Regions from separate parts of the Sporosarcina sp. P37 genome, predicted to be linked through region 2. Evidence: riboswitches for the same ligand, from Rfam matches in the RefSeq annotation. Region 2 holds a riboswitch; each other region holds the start of a gene.

Region 1 (2,197 bases), 360 kb from region 2:
CATCTAACCGACATCAAAATGAGGTGAAAGCGAATGAATCAGCACCAGCACGATGACCCTATGCCCTACTATTCCTGCGTGTCCCGGGTGCCTTTGTTTAATCATCTGGAAGAGCAGCAGATGGACCGCATTGTAGAACTTGCACACAGCGCGTCCCACTCACGCGGTGCAACTATTTACCGGGAAGGCGACCATCCACAAGGATTATATATTTTGCATAAAGGCCGGATCAAAATTTACCGCCTGTCGGAAAACGGCAAAGAACAATTAGTGCGTATTTTAGAGCCCGGTGATTTCACAGGCGAACTGTCACTATTTGACGCCAAACCGCATGACGCTTATGCAGAAACGCTTGAGCCTGCGGAATTATGCATTATTGGACGCGATCAAATGCAGAAGCTTCTGCAAGAGCACCCTGCGATTTCATTGAAAATGCTGGAAGAGTTTTCTCATCGACTGGCAGGTACAGAACAGCGGGCCGCACGGATTGGAATGGAATCCGCCGAGACACGGCTCGCCCTGTACTTGGCAGATTTATCAGAAGAGCAGCAGCAACTGACGGTGGAACTGCCGATGAGCCGCAAAGACTTGGCTTCCCATATCGGCACGACGCCTGAAACGATCAGCCGAAAATTAAGCTTTTTTGAAGATTCGGGCTGGATCCGGCAGTCCGGCACGAAAACTGTGCATATTCTCGATTTGGATAAGTTATTGCTAGTATAAAAGAAGCCCTTTTCATTAAGGAATGTAAATGATATGCTAGATGAGAAAAACAAAATATTTTGACCATTAGGGGAATCCTTTACAAGGACTGAGAAAAGAGTGTGGCTCTGAAACCCTTATTACCTGAACAGGTTAGAACCTGCGGAGGGAAGTGGCACGTCGCATCGTATCTATTTCTGTCGACACATCCACCACTTTCCGATTCGGGAAGTGGTTTTTTATTGGAGTGGACCGCATGAAGTTAATTGGCGTTACCGGAGACTGTCTTACGAACGATGAGCTGCTGAAGAATTTACAGCAGGCCGAGCCGTACCTTGACGCTGTGATTCTGCGCGAAAAGTCCAAGACAGATGAACAGTTGACTGATTTGATAATACGTCTGAAGGACAGGAATTTCCCGCTTGCTAAACTTATCATTCATGCCAGACCGAGTTTGGCAAGTATGTTGTCTGTCCCGCGGGTTCAGCTGACTGGTTATGGACTGTCTGTCACAGATGCACAACGGGATTATCCGAATATTTCATTCGGCTGCTCGGTACATTCCCTGCATGAGGCACTGCAAATGGAGCAAAACGGGGCAGATTGGCTGCTCTATGGACATGTTTACGAGACTGCATCAAAACCCGGGCTGCCTCCGCGCGGCACGAAGGAATTATTTGAAATCGCGTCGGCGTGTACTATTCCGGTGTATGCGATCGGCGGAATCCATCCGCATCATCTGACAGATCTGCAGCGGCATCATGTGGCTGGCGCTGCATTATTATCCCCTATGCGCTCATCAGACGCATTACGGAGTTATCGGACGGCAGTTGAAAAAGGAGAGATAGCTAATGAAGAAGATCATTGATTTGAACGGAAAGTCTTATTCCGTTGTGCCGGAAGTGGAAACGGTCCAGCAGCTGCTTACGCATCTGGAACTCAGTGACCGCATTTTGATAGTAGAGCAGAATAAAGAAATTTTGCAGAAAGACAGCTACGATGCACCGATCATGGACAGAGACCAAATTGAAATCATACATTTTGTAGGAGGCGGATAAAGATGTTACAAATTGCAGACAAGAAATTCTCTTCACGTTTATTATTAGGAACAGGCAAATACCCTTCATTTAACGTACAAAAGCAGGCAGTGGCTGTATCGGAAGCCGATATTTTGACGTTTGCTGTTCGCAGAATGGATATTTTTGAAGCATCACAGCCGAATTTCCTGGAGCAGTTGGATTTAACGCGCTACACGCTTCTTCCGAACACGGCAGGCGCAAGCACCGCGGAAGAAGCAGTGCATATTGCACGGCTGGCGAAAGCTTCCGGACTATGTGACATGGTGAAAGTGGAAATTATCGGCTGCAGCCGTTCATTGCTGCCTGATCCTGTCGAGACATTGCGCGCGTCTGAAATGTTGCTGGACGAAGGTTTTATTGTATTGCCTTATACGTCAGATGATGTGGCGCTCGCCAGAAAGCTCTGTGAATTAGGG
Region 2 (2,197 bases):
AGCCTAAATCATCGTTTTTGGTCAGTGAGACGATGACTTCATCCCCGACATTAAATTCCTTATCCTCAATGACTGCACCTTCGTCTTCACTGACAACCGCGACTGACACGCCTTGCGTATTCGCGTACGGATCCCATGAAGCAAGGATATTCATCCAAGCATATAATGAAGGAAGGAAAGCAATCGCCGCAATGACAATGAGCGCCGCTTTGTTTTTTGTGATATTCCGGATGTCCCGTTTAACAATAAACCAAATTTTATTCATCTAGTATAAAACCTCACTTCTACATTCCTGCATCATACCAATAGGCTGGAGAAAATTGTCTCATTCAGCACATCGGTAATTTGCTCCTCTGACAGCTGTTCGTCGTGAGTTTTAGACCAATCGACGACTAATGCCAGATAGGATTTAAACAAAAGATAGGCGACCAGTTCGCTGTTGCAAGGCTTCAATTCCCCTTTTGCCACTCCGCGCTCAATCTTTCCTGCAATAAACTTCAAAATCTCTTTTTCTATTGACGTCAGCACATCACCCACTGCCGGGGTGCGCAGCTCTTTTTCTTCTTCAATCAGTTTAACAAACAGCTGATGCGTTTCACGGAATTTCAGTAATTGCATGATGCGTGCATGGGCATTCTCCTGAAACGAAGCGCCTTCTCTCGTGCTTTGCTCAGATACATCTTTCATTTCACCGACCATCTTCCAAACGATGGAATGAAACAGCTCTTCTTTGTTGGAGAAGAATGTGTAAATTGTACCCTTACCGACATTTGCAATTTTCGCTACTTGATCCATGGTCGTCGCTTTATATCCAAACATCGTAAACGACTTTTCCGCCGCCAGCATTATTTCTTCTCTTCGATCCATCATGACACTTCCTTTAAAATGACCAGAATACCATTCCGGTCTGCTAGTCATTATATTACATAGATTCATCAATGAATGCAAGTTTTCTTCTTTCATTTTCAGGCATCGTTTCATTTGTTAGATATAAAACGGACAAGCATCTGGTAACCTATTCCAATGCAGTCTTGACTAATAGTAGCCGATATGACACCATTAGAGGTGGATAAACACTAGGGGTGCTTTTGCTGAGAGAGGCCGTTGCCTTAACCCTTGAACCTGCACTAGGTAATGCTAGCGGAGGGAAGTGGACATATGGACGGGACTGGCCGTACTATGCAACCGCTTCGCAAATAGAAGTGGTTTTTTTGCGTCTATTTTTGAAGAAAAGAAAAGTGGTGCTTACATGAAGACAAAAGTTCTTGAATTTAACAGCGTATCGTTCCACTATCAGACGGCGAAACATGCAGCACCTGCAGCTATCTTGAACAACGTCGACTGGCATGTGAATGAAGGGGAATTTGTCAGCATCATCGGGCCGAGCGGTTATGGAAAAAGCACACTGTTTCGGCTGATTACAGGGCTTGAGAATCCCGACTCCGGCCGCATTTTATTGAATGGTGAAGCGGCTGCAGACCGTCTCGGAAAAGTCGGCTATATGCCGCAGCAAGATTTGCTTATGCCGTGGCGGACGATTCTTGAAAACGTTCGGCTGCCGCTTGAGCTGCAGCGCGTAAAGCCGTCTGCTGATGAAATGATCGGGCTGCTCGCAGATTTCGGACTGGCCGGCGAAGAACACGCGTATCCCGGAAGTCTGTCAGGCGGCATGCGGCAGCGCGTTTCGTTTTTGCGCACAATTCTCACGGGCTCAAATATTTTATTGCTGGACGAGCCGTTCAGTGCGCTCGATGCCATCACACGGCTGACGATGCAGGAGTGGCTGATCGGTCAATGGCGCAAACTCGATAAGACGATTTTATTTATCACACATGACATCGACGAAGCGTTATTTCTGTCAGACCGGATTTTCGTACTTGCTGAAAAGCCGGTGCAGACGATTCGCGAAGTACAGGTGCCGCTTGACCGTCCGCGGGTGATGCGGGACTTGGCACAGCCTGAACTCGTGGAATTGAAAGAGCAGCTGATCGCGGAGCTTCGTTCGGAGGAGCGAATATGAAGATGAATATTTCTTATATCTGGCCGGCTTCTCTCATTTCGGTCTTGCTGGTCATCTGGGAAATCGCAGCGCGTCTTTACGACAAAAGCTTCCTTTTCCCGTCACCCACCGCCATACTGCTCAGATTATGGGAATTAAAAACGGAGCTGTTTATCCACCACTTGCCTCCGACTGCGC
Region 3 (2,197 bases), 1.1 Mb from region 2:
AATAGTACGACGCGATCGACCCAATCGGCAATCAGATCAATTTTATGTTCTACAATGAGTACTGTTTTCTCGGCAGTCGCCTCTTTAATAGAAGACCAAATTTGCTGTGTGCCTTCGGGATCCAGTAAAGCAGACGGTTCATCAAGGAATAGAACGTCCGGTTCAAGCAGTAAAACGGAAGCCAAAGCGAGCCGCTGTTTCATTCCTTGGGATAGTTCATTAATCGCTGTATGAGGATCTTCCAGCTGCAAATCTACACGTTTCAGCACTTGTTCTATGAGCGTCTTCATTTGTTCCCGCGGCACTTGCAGATTCTCCAGTACAAATGCCAATTCTTCGTCGACATACGTCATACAGAACTGCGTATCAGGATCCTGAAAGACGAACCCCCATGAATCCGGCAAACTGATAGCCTTTGACTTCATCGGCAATTCAATGGAGTTTGGAATAATACCGCTCAGCACTTGCAGCAGGGTGGATTTGCCGCAGCCGCTAGGTCCCAGCATAAGGACCTTTTCGCCCGGCTGTACGGAGAAAGACAGATCCCTGAATACCAATGATTCTTCTCCGGGAAACTTTAATCGTAAATCTGAGACGCTGATGTTACTCATAGTAGAATCCATCCTCTGCAATTACTCGTCCAGCAATGAATATTCTTTTTTATCAACTGGCCGTATTAATGAAGTTACACCTGTTGCTTCAAGAGCTTTGACAATCAGCACAGCAAAGATACCGGTAAATATAAATGCGCTGATTGCCCGCAATCCGTATTTCACAATCAATGCCCATGTTTCAAGCGCAGCGTAGCCGTAAATCAAGTCGAGTCCAAAACTGGCCAGGCAAGATGCGACTCCCGCCAGTCCAGCTGTCAAAACAGAATAGCTTCTATAGCGGAAAGCAGCAAACAGTAATTCCGCGGCAAGACCTTGCGCAAACCCGTAGATCAGCACTTCGATGCCGTGACCTGCAAAAGCAGATAATGACGCACCCGCAATACTGGCAATTAATGCGGTTCCCGGCTTTCGCAACAGTAAGAAAGCGAAAGGCCCGACCATAAACCACATGCCGTAAATCAACTGACGCAGCACGGGCATGATCGGTTTAACGACAGTGTATAGGTCGTCCCAAAACTTCATGAGAATACCAAATACTACGCCAATCATAATCGTAATCAGTAAATCGGTAAATTTTAACTTCTTCAACATCTTTCACTCCTTCTCATTTGTCTATACAAAAAAGCCGTCTGAAGAGCAGACGGCCGTGGAAGGAAATGATCCTTGTATATTCCATCGAACATGCTCTCTACGCTGGCATTACCCAGATCAGATAAACGGTCAGCAGCGGCTTTACCTGCAATCTCAGCCTGATTCACTCAAGCACCCGTACGGACAATTATGTAAGCAGTCCTAGTATACAATACGCCGATTTATCTCGCAACTTATGCATATAAACCAGATTGTACTGGCTGTCGTCCAGTTTAATTCGCATACAATGCGCTGAAATGCTGATATACTAATAGGATACAAATGATTCTGAACCGCGCGGGTATACGGTTTTAAATAGAGTGTAAAGGAGTTTTTTACATGACAAAACATATAGCGTTCATTGATGTAGAAACGACAGGGATGAGTGCAGAAGCAAGTGAAGTGATCGAGCTGGGCGTTATGCTCGGGGAGTATGAAGATCATCGTATAGTCAGGGTAGCTGATGAATACTGCGAGTTTCAGGAACCTTTCTATTCCATATCACCAACTATTACGAACCTGACAGGTATTACAGATCAGATGGTAAGAGGCAAGTCTTTGGATATGGATAAAATTTTGACAATACTAGACCGGGCTGACGGGATTGTCGCGCATAATGCGTCATTCGACCGGGGATTTGTCAGCCGGTTATTGCCTGAAACGCTCGACATGGACTGGTATTGCTCTGTCAGGCAAATCAAATGGAAGAACTACGGGTTTGAAAATGGCAAGCTGCAGCAGCTGTTGAGAGCGCACCAGATTCAGGTGCATAACGCCCACAGAGCGCTGGATGATGCAAAGAATCTGGCGGTTCTGCTGAATTCATCAAATCCTCATCTTACGGAGGAGACGTTCATTTCTTATTTGATGAATAAGTCGCCGATGAAGAAACCTGCAAAAACGAGGTTCTAACAATCGATCAGGATGTCCGGGGAGTGCAGAGCCGGGCATCC
Region 4 (2,197 bases), 810 kb from region 2:
ATCCAGCATGTCGCAGCGGTGCCCGCCTTTCATAACGACGGCCTTCGCTCCCATTTCGATAAAAGCAGCCGCAGCCCGCTGAACATCTTCGTCTGTCAGTATACGCATCCCAGTCAGCACCTCTGCTTCAGGAATATTCGGCGTCACAATCGTTGCCATCGGCAGTAAATGTTCTTTCAGCGCCTGAATCGCCTGCTGCTGCAATAAGGATTGTCCGCCTTTGGCGATCATGACCGGGTCAATGACTAAAGGAATCGGGGGATATTCTTTTAATAGATCAGCTACAGCTGTAATGATTTCTGCCGAAAACAGCATACCAGTTTTACATGCTTTTACGTCAAAATCATCCAGCACAGCACGGATTTGTGCTGTTACTCCATCTGTCTGAATTGGATACACACCGTGAACGCCGTGTGTATTCTGCGCAGTCACAGCAGTTATGGCAGAAGTGCCAAAGACGCCAAGCTCCTGAAATGTCTTCAGGTCAGCCTGAATTCCTGCGCCTCCTCCGCTATCCGAACCAGCAATGGTCAATGCTACTTGTACTGTCAATTGAAAAACCTCCTGTCAATTATACTAAAAATGTTTTTGTTTCCCGATCCAATGTATGTAAAGTATTTAGGAAGTTCACGGCAAAGTCTCCGGGACCGCGGGAAATTTCTGCTGTCAGTTCGCCGGCCCGCTTATAAAATGAAAGTGCATCTGCCACGGCTGCTAACGGACGGTCCATTCCTACTGCCAGAAAGGCGCCTGTGACAGAACTGAGTAAGCATCCCGTTCCGGTAATCGCAGTCATCATCGGGTGGCCGCCTGTAATGGACAATGTGGAATAGCCGTCTGTCACGATGTCGACTTCGCCTGAGACCGCCACCAGACAGTTATACTTGCGGGCTGTTTGTTTCGCTGTACTTTCGATGTCCGCCGAGCCTTCTCCCGCATCGACCCCCTTTGCGTTCCAGGGTACATCTGCGATCGCAGCCAGTTCACCTGCATTACAGCGAATCAATGTGATATCTACTTCGTCCAGTACTTTCAGGACGCTCGCTTTACGAAAAGGTGTCGCACCTGCTCCGACTGGATCCAATACGACAGGTTTTCCTGCTGCGCGGGCGCTGTTTCCCGCCAAAATCATTGAATCCACCGTCTGTTGCTTTAACGTGCCAATATTTAAAATGCTGCAAGCGGCAATTTTTGCGATATCTTCCGCTTCTTCCGCCGCATCAGCCATTACGGGGGAGGCGCCTATTGCGAGTAACCCATTCGCCTGGAAATTTGCCACGACGACATTTGTGATGCAGTGAACGAGTGGTTGTGTTTGCCGAAGCTGTTGAATAAGCCGCATGTTTCTCTTCCTTCCTGTAAAGGTATATATACAAAAAGCCCATGCATGGATGGGCGCTTGGGTATGAAAACTACCCACTTCCCTCCGCTAGTACAGACTAGATCAGGTTCAAAGGGTTTGCTTAATTGCATCTCAGCCAAAGTGGAGGCACCCCCAGTGGTGACTATGTATCAGACAGGCTAATTATATCATACAGATGGAAAAGGTAGAAATAATACTGGAAGTACCGGTTTAGAGCCGATGAAAATGTGTGTTTGCGCATAGAAAACCAAGTATAACTATATGCCGAATGTTGCATAACTATCTGAAGGCGTATAACTGTTTCAGATTAAATAGACAAAAAGGAGCAGATCGCATATGGAGAAATTATTCGAAGTTCAACAGATGGAACATACACTGGAGGATATATCATTTACATGGAGTGATACAGGCGGCTATTACCGTGTGTATAAAAACGAACGGCAGGTATATGAAGGGACAGCTCCGAAATTTACGGATGGGGAGCTGGATCCGTCTCATCCTTTTCACTATACAATTGAACGGGTGGAGGAGGGGCGCGTTAAAGATGTAATTGTAATCCAAACATCTGCCCTGACAAAAGTAGAGGAAGATGAACACCCTTTGGCACGGTTAGTAATTACAACAATTGTTGCTTCCTCTCAAGTCGCTCTGTCGTGGGAGTGGATTAAGGACGTGGAAAAATTTGATATTTACCGTAACGGGCACTACATCGAAACCGTCACAGACAATCGATTTATTGATCGCAGAGAAGAACTCTCTGAGCCGGCAGTGTACAGTGTCTCTGCAACGCGTCCGCTGATAGACAGCAACCAGAAAATGAATGTCAGTAAATCC

Evidence for each region. Region 2 has a riboswitch for thiamine pyrophosphate ahead of SporoP37_RS12445 (ABC transporter ATP-binding protein). Riboswitches for the same ligand answer to the same signal wherever they lie in the genome.
Region 1: linked by a shared signal. The riboswitch ahead of SporoP37_RS10790 (thiamine phosphate synthase) and the one ahead of SporoP37_RS12445 (ABC transporter ATP-binding protein) in region 2 are both predicted to bind thiamine pyrophosphate.
Region 3: linked by a shared signal. The riboswitch ahead of SporoP37_RS06970 (ECF transporter S component) and the one ahead of SporoP37_RS12445 (ABC transporter ATP-binding protein) in region 2 are both predicted to bind thiamine pyrophosphate.
Region 4: linked by a shared signal. The riboswitch ahead of thiM (hydroxyethylthiazole kinase) and the one ahead of SporoP37_RS12445 (ABC transporter ATP-binding protein) in region 2 are both predicted to bind thiamine pyrophosphate.

The regions. Positions count from the first base shown of each region.
Region 1 covers NZ_CP015349.1:2,090,286-2,092,482, reverse strand. Annotated here, with positions in the region: gene SporoP37_RS10800 (heavy metal translocating P-type ATPase) at 1-56, shown strand, start outside; gene SporoP37_RS10795 (Crp/Fnr family transcriptional regulator) at 34-723, shown strand; TPP riboswitch at 782-890, shown strand; gene SporoP37_RS10790 (thiamine phosphate synthase) at 959-1,570, shown strand; gene thiS (sulfur carrier protein ThiS) at 1,554-1,760, shown strand; gene SporoP37_RS10780 (thiazole synthase) at 1,757-2,197, shown strand, end outside.
Region 2 covers NZ_CP015349.1:2,450,006-2,452,202, reverse strand. Annotated here, with positions in the region: gene SporoP37_RS12455 (YhgE/Pip domain-containing protein) at 1-265, opposite strand, end outside; gene SporoP37_RS12450 (TetR/AcrR family transcriptional regulator) at 298-867, opposite strand; TPP riboswitch at 1,069-1,166, shown strand; gene SporoP37_RS12445 (ABC transporter ATP-binding protein) at 1,250-2,020, shown strand; gene SporoP37_RS12440 (ABC transporter permease) at 2,017-2,197, shown strand, end outside.
Region 3 covers NZ_CP015349.1:1,335,362-1,337,558, reverse strand. Annotated here, with positions in the region: gene SporoP37_RS06975 (ABC transporter ATP-binding protein) at 1-611, opposite strand, end outside; gene SporoP37_RS06970 (ECF transporter S component) at 633-1,205, opposite strand; TPP riboswitch at 1,283-1,394, opposite strand; gene SporoP37_RS06965 (exonuclease domain-containing protein) at 1,584-2,156, shown strand.
Region 4 covers NZ_CP015349.1:1,636,270-1,638,466, reverse strand. Annotated here, with positions in the region: gene thiD (bifunctional hydroxymethylpyrimidine kinase/phosphomethylpyrimidine kinase) at 1-552, opposite strand, end outside; gene thiM (hydroxyethylthiazole kinase) at 572-1,342, opposite strand; TPP riboswitch at 1,405-1,507, opposite strand; gene SporoP37_RS08555 (DUF3238 domain-containing protein) at 1,700-2,197, shown strand, end outside.